Linked DNA regions of Azospirillum sp. TSH100. The main gene of each other region encodes a partner of the protein of the gene in region 2 in a complex. Links are inferred from orthologs where the notes say so. Each region holds a gene or a part of one and is shown on either strand. Other genes may lie near its edges. The genes, in order: trxA and trxB.

The links.
Region 1: the proteins of trxB (region 2) and trxA are in contact, whole or in part, in a crystal structure (PDB 1F6M), measured with the Escherichia coli proteins. The link is inferred for Azospirillum sp. TSH100 from one-to-one orthologs.

Annotation. Positions count from the first base shown.
Region 1 is NZ_CP039634.1:1,047,447-1,055,416, forward strand. Bases 3,509-6,208 are described here. They hold trxA (thioredoxin TrxA), read right to left. Parts: upstream 5,171-6,208; coding sequence 4,847-5,170; downstream 3,509-4,846. Other genes in these bases: E6C72_RS05060 (SDR family oxidoreductase), read right to left, coding at 3,509-3,766; E6C72_RS05065 (hypothetical protein), read left to right, coding at 3,869-4,750; addA (double-strand break repair helicase AddA), read right to left, coding at 5,319-6,208. In the rest of the region: dnaN (DNA polymerase III subunit beta), read right to left, coding at 1-809; E6C72_RS05055 (hypothetical protein), read right to left, coding at 969-2,723; more of E6C72_RS05060, read right to left, coding at 2,873-3,508; more of addA, read right to left, coding at 6,209-7,970. UniProt on the Escherichia coli protein: Participates in various redox reactions through the reversible oxidation of its active center dithiol to a disulfide and catalyzes dithiol-disulfide exchange reactions.
Region 2 is NZ_CP039634.1:1,284,287-1,292,409, forward strand. The notes cover bases 4,683-7,535. They hold trxB (thioredoxin-disulfide reductase), read right to left. Parts: upstream 6,685-7,535; coding sequence 5,680-6,684; downstream 4,683-5,679. Other genes in these bases: E6C72_RS06135 (ABC transporter permease), read right to left, coding at 4,683-5,566; E6C72_RS32690 (hypothetical protein), read right to left, coding at 6,738-7,535. Outside these bases: E6C72_RS06115 (GGDEF domain-containing protein), read left to right, coding at 89-1,972; E6C72_RS06120 (ABC transporter ATP-binding protein), read right to left, coding at 1,992-2,771; E6C72_RS06125 (ABC transporter ATP-binding protein), read right to left, coding at 2,775-3,635; nikC (nickel transporter permease), read right to left, coding at 3,639-4,559; more of E6C72_RS06135, read right to left, coding at 4,556-4,682; more of E6C72_RS32690, read right to left, coding at 7,536-7,826; E6C72_RS32695 (hypothetical protein), read right to left, coding at 7,766-8,123.

The DNA.
Region 1 (7,970 bases), 240 kb from region 2 along the record:
GCGTCGACTTCCATCACCTTGTCGTTGCCGACCGGGATCACCCGCTCATAGTCCGGGAAGGTGCCGTCGATCAGCTTGGAGGTGACGACGACGCTGTCGAAGCCGAAGCGGATCTTGTTGTCGGACAGCGACAGCTCGATGCGGTCGGCGGCCTCATCGACCAGCTTGCGGATTTCGGTGACGGTCTTTCGTGGAATGATGACGCCGGGGATACCCTCGGCCCCGTCCGGCAGCGGCATCTCGACCCGCGCCAGCCGGTGGCCGTCGGTGGCGACGGCGCGCAGCACCGGCGTTTCCAGGCTGCCCATCTTGCTCTTGGCGGCGTGCAGGTAGATGCCGTTCAGGTAATAGCGCGTCTCCTCGGTGGAGATGGCGAAGCGGGTGCGGTCGATCAGACCGCGCAGGTCGGCGGCGGCGACCGAGAAATTGTGCTTCAGCTCGCCGCTGGACAGCTGTGGGAAGTCCTCCACCGGCAGGCAGGACAGCTTGAACTGCGAGCGGCCGGCGCGCAGCGTCAGGATGGTGCCGTCGCCGCCGATGTCCAGCTCCACCTGGCTGCCGTCGGGCAGCTTGCGGACGATGTCGAACAGGGTGTGGGCCGGGGCGGTGGTCCCGCCGGGGCGGCCGACCGTCGCGGGGACGGTCTCGACGATCTCCAAATCCATGTCGGTGGCGGCCAGCGACAGTTCGCCGTCGCCCGCGCGCAGCAGGACATTCGACAGGATCGGAATGGTGTTCCGCCGCTCGACCACACTCTGCACGTGACCCAGGGAACGGAGAAGGGCGGCGCGTTCGATGGTGATGTTCATGCTGGCGTCGTCTCGGCGGGAGGAGTGACTGGAAAGCGGAACCACCGGGGTTGCAGGCCGTTGTCCGGCCGTCCCGCCCCGAGCGGGCGCGCATCATACCACATCGACGGGTGCGTCGAACCAAATTGTTGCGGCCAAGGCCTTCGGCAGAAGGGGGATTCACGCCTCCGCCCGCCGCCGTCCCTCATGCAGCCGCAGAATGTCGACGAAGTCGGCGCTCTGCCAGTTGCGCGACCGGCTCAGCTCGCGGCGGACGCTTGCGACGAAGGCATCGATCACCGTCCATTCGTCGGCCGTGATCTCCCCGTCCCCGTCCAGATAGCTGTGAACGACCCGGTGCAGACCCTGGCTGACCGGACTGATCCAGCCGTCCACCGTCTCGTCCATCGCCGCCATCAGCCGGCGGATGCGCAGCATGTGCGCCATGCGGTGGGCCGGCCTTTCCTGCGGTTCGGCCTTCATCGCCTGGATGAAGGCGAGGCGCCCGGTCTCCACCGCATAGAGGCGCAGCGACTTCAGCTCCGGGTTGGCGTAGCCGGCGTTGCCAAGATAGCGGCCCCAGCGCCACACCAGCTCCAGCAGCCAGACGATGTCCTCATGGTCGGGAACCGGAGCGTGACGGGCGTTCATCGCCGCCTGCAGCCGGGCGGCCAGCGCCGGCATCACCGTGCCGGTCAACTCGCGGCTGACCGCCGCCAGCTCCGCCCGCAAGGCCGGGCCGGTGGAGCGGCTGGCCAGGAAGCCGGTGCCGGCCAGCGCGGTCAGCGCCCGGTCGAAGCGCTCCACCGCCTCGTGCAGCAGGGCGCGGGTGGGGACAGGGGCGGACAGCACGCCACCGTCCCCAATCTCCCCATTTGAGATGTCCATGTCGCCGAACATGCCGTCCACCACCTCGCGGATGGCGGTGCAGGCTGCCTGGAAATGGCACAGCAGGGCGCGTAGCAGCGGGTGCGACTCGCGCACCGCCGGTCCGCCCGAACCGACATGCTCGCGGACATGACGCAGGAACACGTCGTAGCGGCGCTTGACGTTCAGCCCGTAGAGCGGGGCGAACCAGGCCAGCAGCTGCGACTGGTCGCGGAAAGGCAGACCGAGATCGCGCACCCGGCGGACGAAGCCGACCATCAGCGCCGACTGGCAATCCACTTCCGCCGAGCGCGGGTCACCGGCGCCCTGCATCTCCCCTATCCGCATTTCATCGATGTCGCGGCGCATGCGCTCGGTCAGCGGCACCAGCACCTCGTTGTGCTCCAGCAGGGCGCGGACGAAGCCCAGCAGATCGCCGTCGATCGGCGCCTTGCGGCCGAGATACTGGGTGCGCAGCCTCGCGTCGTGCAGTGCCTCGTCATTGGCCAGCGCCAGGAACCGGTCGGTCAGCTTCCGGTCGGCGGCCATGGCGTAGAGGAAGTCCAGCGCCTCCTTGCGCATCAGCTCCCGCATCACCATCGCGTCAGGGCTGGCCAGAACGGCGTCCAGCATCGCTTCGCGCGACAACTCGTCCAGGCGGCTCTGCACCTCCGCCGCCAGTCCCGGGAAGGCGTAGCGGGTCAGCGCCGCCCAGATGCCACCCATGTCCACCCGCTGGACCAGCGCCGGCACCGACTCGGCCGAACGGTAGAGGATGGGGTCGTCGACCAGGAAGGGCTCGAACAGGCTGGTGAAGAGCCGTCGCGCCTTCATCGGCCTCAAGCGGTTGAAATGATCGACCAGCGCATCGCGCAGATGCCGCGCCCGCTCGCCGTTCGGACTGGGGGTCCCTTCGACCGCGTCCAGCACCGACCGGATGGCGTGCATGGGAATGCGTGCGACGACCTCGTCCATCTGGCGGCGGAAGGCGGCGGCATCCACACCGTCGCCGCCCGGCGATGGGCTTGCGGCTGGAGCGGAGAGGGTGGCCGTCGGCGTGCTGTTCATGCGCACAACACCTCACGGGATGGTCGTCGCCTGGACGCTTATGATCCCGGGAGATTATTAAATATCTTTTGCTAATTCCACGCGAGTCTTCGGCTTTTATTGTGATTATCGGAATATGTCATGGAATTGCTTTGTTACCTTAGCTTTACCTATTGCCCTGATCTTGGCTGGAGCCCCGCAGCCAGTTGGGCCTCCAGCCCGGCGCGATAGTCCGGGTAGGTCAGGGAAACGCCGAGCTGGCGCTTGATGCGGTCGTTCTTCACCCGTCGGCAATCGGCATAGAAGCTGGCGGCCATCGGCGACATTTCCGCCTGATCGAACGGCACCAGCGGCGGCGGCTCCACCCCCAGCAAGCGGCAGGCATACTCCACCACCTCGTGCGACGGGCTGGGCAGATCGTCGGCGACGTTGTAGATGGCGCCCAGCGTCGGCCGCGCCATCGACGCGCGCAGCGTGTTGGCGATGTCGTCGACATGAATGCGGCAGAAGACCTGACCCGGCTTGTCGACCCGCTTGGCGATGCCGTCGCGCACGGAATCGATGGCGCTGCGGCCGGGCCCATAGATTCCGGCGAGCCGGAACAGATGCATCGGCACGCCATACTGGCGGTACAGGTTCAGCCAGCCGCGTTCCGCCTCCACCCTACGCTTCTGCCGCTCGCCGGTCGGCTTCAGCCAGGACGCCTCGCTGACCCACTCGCCGCCGGTGTCACCATAGACGCCGGTCGTCGACAGATAGCCGGCCCAGTCCAGCGTGCGCAGGTCGGCCAGATCGCGGGCATGCTGGTCCAGCACCGGGTCGCCCTTGCCGTCGGGCGGGATGCTGACCAGCAGATGGGTGGTGCCGGCCAGCGCCGCGGCAGCGTCGGCCAGCGGCCGGCCGCGGTCGAACAGGAAGGCTTCGATGCCCTGGGCCTCCAGCTCCGCCTTCTTCTCCTCGCTGCGGCAGGTGGCGGCGACGCGCCATCCCTCGGCGCGCAGCCTGTCGGCGAAGACGCGGGCGCTGTAGCCGAGGCCGAAGACGAACAGGCGGGGATCGGTCATCACGGGCGGTTCCGGTTGGGGCGGGGGCGGCGAACTGTGCAACAGCGGGAACGGGCCTGCGGGCTTGCGCCCCGCCCGGCGATGGCGGAGTGTAAAGGCACCATGACCCGACGCAATCCCTACCTTTCCGCCGCTTCCCTTTCCGCCGCGCTGGCGATGGGGCTTTTCGCAGTCCTTCCGGCCCCCCTGTCGGCGGCCCAGGCCACTGCTCCGGCTGCCACTGCTCCGGCTACCACCGCTCCTGCCGCCGGCGCCTCGTCAGCTCTCGACCGCAATCGCGAGCTTCAGGCCTGCGCCGCCAAGGCGGAGGCCAATCCCGACGGCGCCCGCGCCGACGCCAAACGCTGGCAGGAGCAGGGCGGCGGCGACTCCGCGAAGCTCTGCGAGGCGCTGGCGCTGTTCCATGCCGGCGACTTCAAGGCCGCCGGTACCCAGCTGGAGGCGCTGGTGCCGACACTGGGCAAGGACGATCCCAGGGCCTCCGCCTCGCTGCTCGGCCGCGCCGGCTGGGCGTGGCTGCGCGCCGGCGACCAGGCGCGGGCGGAGCGGCTCTACAGCGCGGCACTCGACAAGACGCCGGGCGACGTCGACCTGCTGATCGACCGCGCCTTCGCCCGGGCGGAGGGGGAGCGCTTCTGGGACGCCATCGCCGATCTGGACGCGGCACTGACGCGCGATCCAAAGCGGGCCGACGCCTATCTTTACCGGGCGAGCGCCCACAAGGCGCTGTCCAACTACCGGCAGGCGTTGGCCGACATCGACTCCGCGCTGGAACTCAAGCCCGGCGATCCGGAGGCGATCCTGCTGCGCGGCAACGTCAAGGCGCTGGGCGGCAATCTGGTGGCTGCGCGTGATGACTGGTCGCTGGCCCGCCGCGTCGCCCCCGACAGCGAATGGGGCCGCGCCGCCGCCGACAACCTCGCCCGCACGGCGGAAGTGGCAGGGGCGACAGGTAAGGATAAGGCGGAGAAGAAGGTGCAGTGAGGGGCTGACGTCGTCTCAAATCATCATCCCCAACGAAAAAGCCCCGCCATGGTGACCACGGGCGGGGCTTTTCCTTACCTGGACCTGTCGGACCGCTTACAGCGCCGATTCGACCCACTGGAACAGCGCGCCCTTGGGCAGGGCGCCGATCTTGGTGGCGGCGACGCTGCCGCCCTTGAACAGCATTAGCGTCGGGATGCCGCGCACGCCGTACTTGTTCGGGGTGCCGGGGTTCTCGTCGATGTTCAGCTTGGCAACGGTGACCTTGCCGTCATACTCGCCGGCCAGCTCGTCGAGCGCCGGGGCGATCATCTTGCAGGGGCCGCACCATTCCGCCCAGAAATCGACCAGGACCGGGCCGTCGGCCTTCAGGACGTCCTGCTCGAAGCTGTCGTCGGTAACCTTGATGGTGGTGCTCATGTGACCTCGTGCTGGATTCGGAAGCGCCGCGGACCGGTTGTGAAAGGCCGGCGGCCATCGCCCCGTCAGTGGAATTGAGCAAAATGTAGGGCGGAGGCGCCCGGCCGGTCAAGTCACCCCATCTTTCGGGTGATCCGCCGGCCGCTGCTCATCCAACCCTTGGTGCCAGTCCGGCAGCCGCCGCGTCCAGCACCGACGGCGGCAGCTCCATGGTGTAGGGGCCGTCGGTCCACAGCAGCACGCAGCGCACCCGCCGCCCCGGATAGACCGCGCGCAACGCCTCGCGGTAGGCCACCATCTGGCGCCGGTAAACCATTGGCACGTCTTCCAGATCCCGCGGCGGCGGCCTGTTGGTCTTGTAGTCGACGATCCACACCGTATCGCCGGCCAGCGCCAGCCGGTCGATGCGGCCGGCCAATGCCCGGCTGCCGTCGCCCAGTGCCACCACGCCGACCAGCGGCACCTCCGCCCGCGAGTCCGGGCCGAACAGATGCGCGAACTCCGCATGGCTCAGCACCGCCAGCGTCTCCCGCGCGATGGCGTCCTGCTGTTCCGGCGTCAGCTTGTGCGCCGGGCGGGCGAGGAAGCGGCGGCAGGCGGCTTCCCGCGCCGCCTCGGCAAGGTTGGGCAGCGTCTGCAACAACCGGTGGACCAGCAAGCCGCGGCGGAAGCGCTGGCCGTCATCGGTGCCCAGTGGCGAGCGCACCGCCGGTTCCTCGCCGTCCGGCCGGGATGGCGTGAGCGGGCGCGACGGCTCCGGCTCGCCCGGCGGCGGCTCGGCGATCCAGGGCGGCGGCGGCTCGGTGGCGGTGCTCTCCTCCTCCTCGACATGGCGGGGCACCACGGCGGTCTGGGCGCCGACCAGCCGCCAGCCCTCTCCCGCCCAGCCGTCGGGGCAGAGGCCGGTGAAGTCGAAGGGGTGCGGCACGCCGTTGTCGCGCATCGCCTCCTCGACCAGCCGGTACCAGCACTCGTCGGACGGCTCGCGCTTGCCCTGGTGGCCGCAGATGTAGAGCCGGTCCTCCGCCCGCGTCAGCGCGACATAGAGCAGCCGGCGGTATTCCTGGTCGCGCCGCCGGTTGGCCCGTGCCCGCGCTTCGGCGCACAGCCCGTCCTCCTGGGACCGGCGGGCGGCGAACAGCGGCACCGGGCAGTCGTCGTCCGGCCACAGGATCGGCGGGCTCTGGGTCGGGCTGCCCAGCGTGTCGGGCAGGAAGACGATGGGCGCCTGCAACCCCTTGGAGCCGTGGACCGTCATGATCCGCACGGTGCCGCCGCCCTGTTCCAGCTCGCGCTTGATCTCGGCGTCGCTGGCCGCCAGCCAGGCGAGGAAGTTCTGCAAGGACGGCGGCTCGGTCTTCTCGAAGGCGAGGCAGACGGCCAGGAACTCCTCCAGCGGATCCTGCGCGTCGGGGCCAAGCCGCTTCAGGATCGCGCGGCGCCCCGACCTATCGTCGGCGGGGCAGGGCCGGTTCAGCAGCCCGGCGAACAGCTCGTAGGGGGCGGAGAAGTCGGTGCGCGCCAGCAGGTCGCCGAGATAGCGCCGGGCCGGGCGGAACTCCGGTTCGGTCTCCGCCAGCGCCACCAGCGAACGCCACAGCGTGCCGCGCCGGCCATGGGCGACGCGGAACAGCGCCTCCTCGCTCAAGCCCACCAGCGGCCCCTTCAGCACGGTGGCCAGCGTCAGATCGTCGTCGGGCAGCAGCAGGAAGTCGGACAGCGCCACCAGATCCATGACGGCGAGCTGTTCGGTCAGCACCATGCGGTCGACGCCGGCCACCGGCACGCCGCGGTCCTTCAGCGCGCGGACCAGCTCGGTGACGAAGGCGGTGCGGCGGCGGACCAGCACCATCACGTCGCCCGGCCGCACCGGCCGGCCCTTGGCCTCCAGCGTCTCGCCGCTGTCGATCCAGCGATGCACCGTCGCGGCGATCACCGAGGCGAGTCGGGCCGACGGCGAATCGGCGGACTCGCGCGCCACCGGCGGCGCCCAGGCCGGCGTCTCGACCGCCTCGGCCGGCTTCACCGGCGGCCACAGCTCGACCAGACCGGCCTGCCCGCGGCGGAAGGCACGGTGGCGGATGACCGGGCTGGCGTCCGACGCCACGCCGTCGCGGGCATGGTCGAGCGCGAAGACGGCGTCCACCGTCTCCAGCACCGCCGAGGTCGAGCGGAAGGAGATGTCGAGGTCGACCCCCGCCCATGTCCGTTGCGCCGACTCCGCCTTTTCCTGGAAATGGCGGCGCATGCGGGCGAATTCGGCCGGATCGGCGCGCTGGAAGCTGAAGATCGACTGCTTCTCGTCGCCCACCGCGAAGACGGTGCGGATCTTGCCGTCGGGCGCCGCCGCTTCCAGCTCGACGAAGAACTCACCTGCCAGCGAGGCGACGATGGCCCACTGGTCGGGGTTGGTGTCCTGCGCCTCGTCGATCAGGATATGGTCGAGGCCGCCGTCCAGCTTGTAGAGCACCCACGGCACGCGCGGCGCTTTGCCGTCGCCGCCGCTCAGCAGCCGGTTGGCCGCCAGGATCAGATCGTCGTAATCCAGCAGGGCGCGCGCCGCCTTGCGCTCGCGGTAGGCGTCCAGCATCGCCTGCGCCAGCGTCAGCAGCGCGGTGGTCGAGGCGGCGACCCCGGCGGCCTTCACCCGCCCCGAGATCTCGACCAGCCGCTCCGCCTCCTTCTGCAGGGACAAGAGCGCCTGCGGATAGGCGGTGGCCGGCTTCTTGGTCATCAGCGTCTTGCGCGGGCTGCCCTCGGCGGTCAGGAACAGCCGCTTGTAGGCCTCGAAGGCGCGAAC
Region 2 (8,123 bases):
AACTTGGCTGGCGGTCATGAAACCGCAAACAAGCTCTGTTACAAACGAACGCCGATCCCATGCGCGACCGGCGCTGGCGGACCGAGCGATGACTGTGCTGACCACCATAGAAGCCGGGGCAAAAGAAGCCGGGGCCAGAACCGGAAATCCGGAAAGCGACCGCGCCGGGGCCTATGGCGCGAATTGGACCGCTGTCCGCTCCGGTCAGGGCGATGTCGCGGTGTTCGATTGGGCGTCGGCGGTGGGAGCCCTGCGCTACGCCTTCCAACCGATCGTGCAATTGCGGTCCGGCCGCTGCCATGGCTATGAGGCGCTGCTGCGCGGGTTCGAGCGCACCGGCTTCGCCAATGCGGGCGAGCTGCTGGACGCCGCCGAGGCCGCCGGCCTGCTGGCGACGGTGGAGACGGCGCTGCACGCCAAGGCGGTCGCGGCATACCGCGCCTTGCCGGGCTGGAACGAGGCGAAGCTGTTCCTGAACCTGGATGCCCGGCTGATCGGCCGGCCCGACTCGCCCTGGATGGCCCGCGATCCGGCGGCGTCGCGCAACAGCGGCATCGTGCTGGAGCTGTCGGAAAGCCGGCCGGTGTCCAGCGGCGTCGCGGTGGACGCGGCGGTCGACCGCTACCGCCAGAGCGGGGCCGGCATCGCCATCGACGATTTCGGCGTCGGTCATTCCGGCCTGCGCACGCTGTACGAGGCGCGGCCGGACTATGTGAAGATCGACCGCTTCTTCATCGCCGGCATCGACGGGGATGCGCGCAAGCGGGCGCTGGTGGCGGCGCTCGCCGGCCATGCCCATGCGCTGGGCATCCAGATCGTGGCGGAGGGGGTGGAGACGGTCACCGAGTTCTACACCTGCCGCGATCTCGGCTGCGATTTCGCCCAGGGCTTCCTGATTGCCCGGCCGCGCGTCGATCTGACCGCTTTACCGAACCGCTATCCGGTGGTCGAGGATCTCAACCGCAAGGACCGGCGCCAGCCCAGCGAATCGCACCGCCGCCTGTCGGAGGTGATCGAGCGGCTGCCGCCGCTGCGGGTCGAGTCGCGCAAGACCGAGCTGCTGGATTATTTCCGCCGTGACGGCAGCGCCGCCATCGCCCCGATCGTCGACCAGCATGACCGGCCGCTCGGCCTGATCCGCGAACGCGACCTGAAGCGCTTCGTCTATTCGCGCTTCGGCGGGGAGCTGCTGCGCAATCGCGGCCTGGGCAATGGTCTGGACGATCTGGTCATCCGCTCGCCGGTCTGCGACATCTCCACCCCGCTCGACCGGGTGATCGAGGCGTTCTCCACCGAGTCGGCCGCCGACGGGATCGTCATCGTCGAGGGCGGCGCCTATGCCGGCGTGCTGTCGAGCGGCGCCCTGCTGCGGCTGGTGCATGAACGCAATCTGGCGATGGCGACCGACCAGAATCCGCTGACCCGGTTGCCCGGCAACGCGGCGATCCAGCGCCACATCGAAGCGGCGCTGGCCGACTCAGGCAGCGGCCATGTGCTGGCCTATCTGGATTTCGACAACTTCAAGCCGTTCAACGACAATTTTGGCTTTCGCCAAGGTGACCGCGCCATCCTGATGTTCAGCGAGCGGCTGAAGGCCTGGACCGGCAGCGCCGGGGCGGTCATCGACGCCGATGCCTTCGCTGGCCATATCGGCGGCGACGATTTCTTCCTGGGCATCAGCGGCGGCGAGGAAAGCGAGGTGCTGGCCCGGCTGACCGAACTGTTGGCGCTGTTCCGCTCCGACGCCGAGAGCCTGTACGACGTGGAAACGCGGGTCAGCGGTGGCTTCCTGGCGAAGGACCGTTACGGGGCGGTGCGGCGCTTCCCGCTGCTGGCGGCCAGCGGGGTGGCGGTGGTGATCCCCTCTGGAAGCCATGGCCTGACCCCCGACGCCATCAACGCCGCCATCGCCGACCACAAGGCCGCCGCCAAGGGGGCGGAGGACAAGCTGTGCGTGGTGCGGCTGTCGTGAGAGCTGCTACGGCGCCCCCTCACGCATAATCCCGGAAGCTCTCCGCCGTGGCGCGGTCGTAGCCTTGGCTGGCGCGCAGAAGCTGCAACGTATAGGGCTCGCGCGCCGCACCCCGGCGCAGTTCCTCCACGCTCATCTCCTCCACCAGACGGCCACGGTTCATCACCGCCAGCCGGTCGCACAGATTGGCGACGACGGCGAGGTTGTGGGTGACCAGCACCAGGGTCAGGCCATGCTCCGCCCGCAACCGGCGCAGCAGGTTCAGGATCTCCGCCTGCACCGACACGTCGAGAGCCGAGGTCGGCTCGTCCAGCAGCAGGACGCGCGGCTCCAGCACCAGGGCGCGGGCGATGGCGACGCGCTGGCGCTGGCCGCCGGAGAGCTGGTGCGGGTAGCGGAACCGGAAGGCGGGGCCGAGCCCGACATCGCGCAGCACCCGGTCGATGCGCCCGTCGGCGTCGCCCAGGCCGTGGATGGCGATGGGTTCCGCCAGGATGCGGTCCACCGTGTGGCGCGGGTGCAGCGAGCCGTAGGGGTCCTGGAACACCATCTGGCAGTGCTTGTAGAAGCCCTTTTGCCTCTTCGGTCCCTGCTCCGTGCCGGCGACGGCGATGCGACCGGTCCAGTCGTCGTTCAGGCCGCTGACGGCGCGCAGGACCGTCGATTTGCCGGAGCCCGATTCGCCGACGAGGCCGAAGCTCTCTCCCTCGCGCACCGACAGGGTGACGCCGTCCACCGCGGTGACGGCGTCGCCGCCCTGGCCGAAGCGGACACGCAGGTCCTGGATGTCGATCATCATCCTTTACGCCTCCAACCAGGCCGGATCGCGGCTCAGCACCGGCAGGTCGCCGGGCGGCTCGTCGATCCGCGGCAGGCTGGCCAGCAGGCCGCGGGTGTAGGGGTGCTGCGCCGCGTGCAGGTCCGACGCGCGGCAGCTCTCCACCACCCGGCCGGCATACATGATCAGGATGCGGTCGCAGAAGGAGGCGACGAGGTTCAGGTCGTGGCTGACGAAGATCATGCCCATGCCGCGCTGGGAACAGAGGTCGTCGAGGATCGCCAGCACCTGCATCTGCACGGTGACGTCGAGCGCCGAGGTCGGCTCGTCGGCGATCAGCAGGTCGGGGTCGGGGATCAGCATCATCGCGATCATGATGCGCTGGCCCATGCCGCCCGACACCTCGTGCGGGTAGCGGTCATAGACCCGCTCCGGGTCGCGGATGCGCACGGCGGCCAGCATCTCCAGCGCGCGGCGCCTGGCCTCTGCCGCGCCGGCCTTGCTGTGGACGCGGTAGGCCTCGGCGATCTGGCGGCCGACGGTCATCACCGGGTTGAGCGAGTATTTGGGGTCCTGCATCACCATGGCGATGCGGCGGCCGCGGATGTCGCGCATGCGTTTGGGCGATGCCGCCAGCAGATCCTCGCCGTTGAAGGCCAGCCGGTCGGCGCTGACCCGGCCCGGCGAAGGGACGAGGCGCAGGATGGAGCGGCCGGTCATCGACTTGCCGGAGCCCGACTCGCCGACGATGCCCAGCTTTTCCCGCCCGAGCGTGAAGGCGACGCCGCGCACCGCCTCGGTCATGCCGGTGCGGGTCGGGAAGGCGACGCGCAGGTTGGAGACGTCCAGCAGGGGGGTGTCGTCCGCCGTCATTTTATCGGCCATGGCTCAGTCCCCCTTCGGGTCCAGCACGTCGCGCAGACCGTCGCCCAGCAGGTTGAAGCCCAGGCTGACGATGAAGATGGCAAGGCCGGGCATGGCGGCGACCCACCATTGCTCCAGCACATATTGCCGGCCGCTGGCGATCATCGCCCCCCATTCCGGCAGCGGCGGCTGGGCGCCGAGGCCGAGGAAGCCGAGACCGGCGGCGGTCAGGATCACGCCGGCCATGTCCAGCGTCGTCCGCACGATCAGCGAGGCGACGCACAGCGGCATGATGTGGCCGAGGATGATGCGCAGGCTGGACGCTCCTTGCAGCCGGGCGGCGCTGATGAAGTCGGCGCGGCGGACGGTCAGCGTCTCCGCCCGCGCGATGCGGGCATAGGGCGGCCAGGAGGTGATGGCGATGGCGATCACCGCATTCTCGATGCCGGGGCCGAGTGCGGCGACGAAGGCGAGCGCCAGGATCAGCTTGGGGAAGGCGAGTGCGATGTCGGTGATGCGCATCAGCACCGTGTCGACCCAGCCGCCGAAATAGCCGGCGGCCGTGCCGATCACCAAACCGGCCAGCGGCGCCGTCGCCGCCACCAGCCCGACGATCATCAGTGTCAGCCGCGCGCCATGGATCAGGCGGGACAGGATGTCGCGGCCGAAGGAGTCGGTGCCCAGCCAGTGGCCGGGACCGGGCGGCAGCAGCCGGGCGCTCAGATCCTGGGCATAGGGATGGTGGGGCGCCAGCAGCGGGGCGAGTGCGGCGACGACGATCAGGGCCAGCACGATCAGCAGCCCGGCGACGGCCAGCCGGTTGCGGCGGAAGGCGGTCCAGCCGGCCCAGGCGCGGCCCAGCCGGGCCTGGGCGCGGGACTGCGGAGTGTCGGTGGTCAGCCAGTCCCGCCAGCCGGCGGATGGGGGGGCAGTGCGCGCGGTCATCGGGCCCGGGGATCCAGAAGGCGGTAGAGCAGGTCGGACAGCAGGTTCAGCGCGATGAAGACCGCGCCGACCACCAGCGTCCCGCCCAGCACCGCGTTCATGTCGGCGCTGAGCAGCGAATTGGTGATGTAGAGGCCGAGACCGGGCCAGGCGAACACCGTCTCGGTCAGCACCGACCCCTCCAGCAGGCTGGCATAGGACAGGGCGATGACGGTGATCAGTGGCACCGTGATGTTGCGCAGGGCATGGCCCCAAACGACGCGGGTCTCCGACAGGCCCTTGACCCGGGCGGTGGTGATGTATTCCTGGCGCAGCTGGTCCAGCATGAAGCCGCGCGTCATCCGCGCGATGTAGGCGACGCAATAGAGACCGAGGATCGCCGAGGGCAGCACCAGATGATGCAGCGCGTTCCAGAATATGTCGGTTTCGCCGGCCAGCAGGGCGTCCACCGTGACGAGGCCGGTCACCGGATCGACCATCCCCTCATAGAAGACGTCGACGCGCCCCGGTCCCGGCGCCCAGTCCAGCCGGGCGTAGAACAGCAGCAGCGCCATCAGCCCGAGCCAGAAGATCGGCACCGAATGGCCGAACAGACCGAGCAGGCGGATGGTGTGGTCTGGCCAGCGCCCGCGGTTGGTGGCGGCGAACACCCCGGCGGGGATGCCCAGCACAGCACCGACGATGGCGGCGACCGTCGCCAGTTCCAGCGTCGCCGGGAAGACGCGCAGCACATCCTCCAGCACCGGGCGGGAGGTCAGTACCGAGGTGCCGAGGTCGCCTTGCAGCACGTCGCCGACATAGCGCAGGAACTGCTGCCACAGCGGCTGGTCGAGGCCGAGCTGGGTGCGCATATGCGCATAGCTTTCGGCGCTGGCCCGGTCGCCGAGCGCCGACAGCACCGGATCGATCGGCACGACGCGGCCGATCAGGAACGTGACCAGCAGCAGGCCCAGCAGGGTGGCGGCCACCGTGACCAGCAGGGTCAGGCCGCGTTTCAGCGTAGGCAAGAGGACTCCCTCGCGATTGGATACGCAAGGGAGCCAGACTCGGCGCTTTGTGCAAGCGCCGTCAAGCACATATGGCTATATGCAGAGGCGATTGCCGCGGGTGCCCCCTCGGCTCACCAAGTCCCCGCCGGGCTGGGATCGCCATGGGCGCCGGCGGCCGGCTCGTGGTGGGCGAGCCAGCGTTCGGCCTCCAGGGCGGCCATGCAGCCCATGCCGGCGGCGGTGACCGCCTGGCGGTACACCTTGTCCTTCACGTCGCCGGCGGCGAAGACGCCGGGGATGTTGGTGGCGGTCGAATCGGGCACCGTGACGATGTAGCCCGATTCGTCCATCTCCACCTTGCCCTGGAAGATGCCGGTCGCCGGCACATGGCCGATGGCGACGAAGACGCCCGCCACCGGGATCACGCGCTCGTCGCCCGACTTGACGTTCTTGACGCGGACGCCGGTGACGGCGCGCGGGTTGCCCGTGGTTCCGTCGCCCTCGCCGACGATCTCCTCGACCGTGCTGTCCCACACCACCTCGATCTTCGGGTGGCGGAACAGGCGGTCCTGCATGATGCGTTCGGCGCGGAAGCTGTCGCGGCGGTGGATGACCGTGACCTTGGACGCGTGGTTGGTCAGGTACAGTGCCTCCTCGACCGCGGAGTTGCCGCCGCCGACGACCGCCACCTCCTTGCCACGGAAGAAGAAGCCGTCGCAGGTGGCGCAGGCCGACACGCCGAAGCCGCGATAGATTTCCTCGGTCGAGATGCCGAGCCAGCGCGCCTGGGCGCCCGTGGCGATGATGACGCTGTCGGCGGTGTAGGTGTCACCGCTGTCGCCCTTGCAGACGAAGGGGCGCTTGGTGAAGTCGACGTCGGTGATCAGGTCGAACACCATCTTCGTGCCGACATGCTCCGCCTGCTTCTGCATCTGCTCCATCAGCCAGGGGCCCTGGATCGGATCGGCGAAGCCGGGGAAATTCTCCACATCGGTGGTGATCATCAGCTGGCCGCCCGGCTGCATGCCCTGGACCATCAACGGCTCCAGATTGGCGCGCGCGGCATAGATGGCGGCGGTGTAGCCGGCCGGGCCGGCGCCGATGATGAGGACCTTGGTGTGGTGCGTGGTGGCCATGGGTCTGATCCCGCAGTGTATCGGCGAAGGACGGTGTGCGTGTTGGAACGGTTCTAGAAACCGAACATATGGTCGAGGCTGAAGGCGCTGTCACCGGCCGCAAGGCAGCCATGGTAGCCGAACAGGCGGCAGCTGGTGTCACGGATCAGCACATAGGCGTGGTCGCCCGCCGCCAGACGTTCCGCTTCCGTAAACATCTCGTGATAGCGCCAGAAGCGTGAGCCGCCGCAGGGGATCGCCAGCCGCTTGCGCGCCACTTCGACGCCGTCGCGCCGCACCAGCACGAGGCTGGTGTCGGAGGTGGCATGCCACTGGGTCGAGGCAGGGTAGACGAGGTGGCAGAGCGTGTCCCACGGGTCGGTGCCCAGCCGCAGGAACAGGCGGGTCGACAGGCCGGGCGGGCGGCCATGGTAGCTCTGCGGTTCGTCGCGGTAGACCATCGCCATGTTGAACATGTGGCTGCCGAAGCTGGTCTCCGCCACGTGGCCGGTCGTTATGTCTTCGTAACGGACCAGCGCGTGCAGCCAGCCATCGGCAATCGTTCCGGATTCGAAATCATAGACCAGCTCGACATGGCCCCAGCCGTCCGCAACGCTCTTGTCGGCAACCAGCCCGGTGACGTCCAGCGCCACGCTGTCGGAGCGCTTGAGGTTGCCGAAGCGGTGCTCGGCCACGGCGGCGCCGTTGCGGTCGTAGACCACCGCCTTCACCGGAAGCTCGGTCTGCGCCGTGCTCATCGGCGTCGGCAGCAGGGTGGTGCGCCAGCGGCCCATCGGCAGCAGCGGCGCCGGCAGGATGTGGCCCTTGCCCACCACGCCCTTGTCCACCGCCCCGCCGGTCAGCAGCGGCAGCCTGGGGTCCGGCTTCAGGTCGGTGCGCTCGACATTGGCGTGGGCCATGCGGCGGCGGCCGTCGGCGGCGAGGATCTCGTAGCGCGGGCGGACGAAATGCTTGCCGGCCTGCACCTCGAACTGCTGGGGCCAACGCGCCTCGGGGAACAGGCTGGCGACGTCCAGCTCGATGGTGGCGAAGGCCGGGACCACCTGGTCGAGCGTGCGGATGTCCGGCGACCCCATCAGGTTCAGGCCGACGGCGCCGGCCGGGATCGGGGTCGGGTGACTGTTCTGGATCCACAACGACACGCGCTCGCCCTCGCGCGGGCGGGGAGGCCGGCATAGAGGTCGGCCGGCCAGGCGTTGGCGTCATGGGTGCAGGACAGCACGGTGTCGTCGTCGCCATAGGTGTCGAGCGCGTATTTCACCACGTCATGCCCGGCGGCGCCGATGACGTGCAGGAACAGCGACCCGCAGAAGGGCGACAGGTTGAAGCGCTCGCGCACCAGCCGGCTGTCGATCACCACGGTGCCGTCGGTCGGCGGCATCGGCTCCGTCCAGTCGGCGATCGGGCGGCCCTCGCCATCGAACAGGCAGGCCCACAGC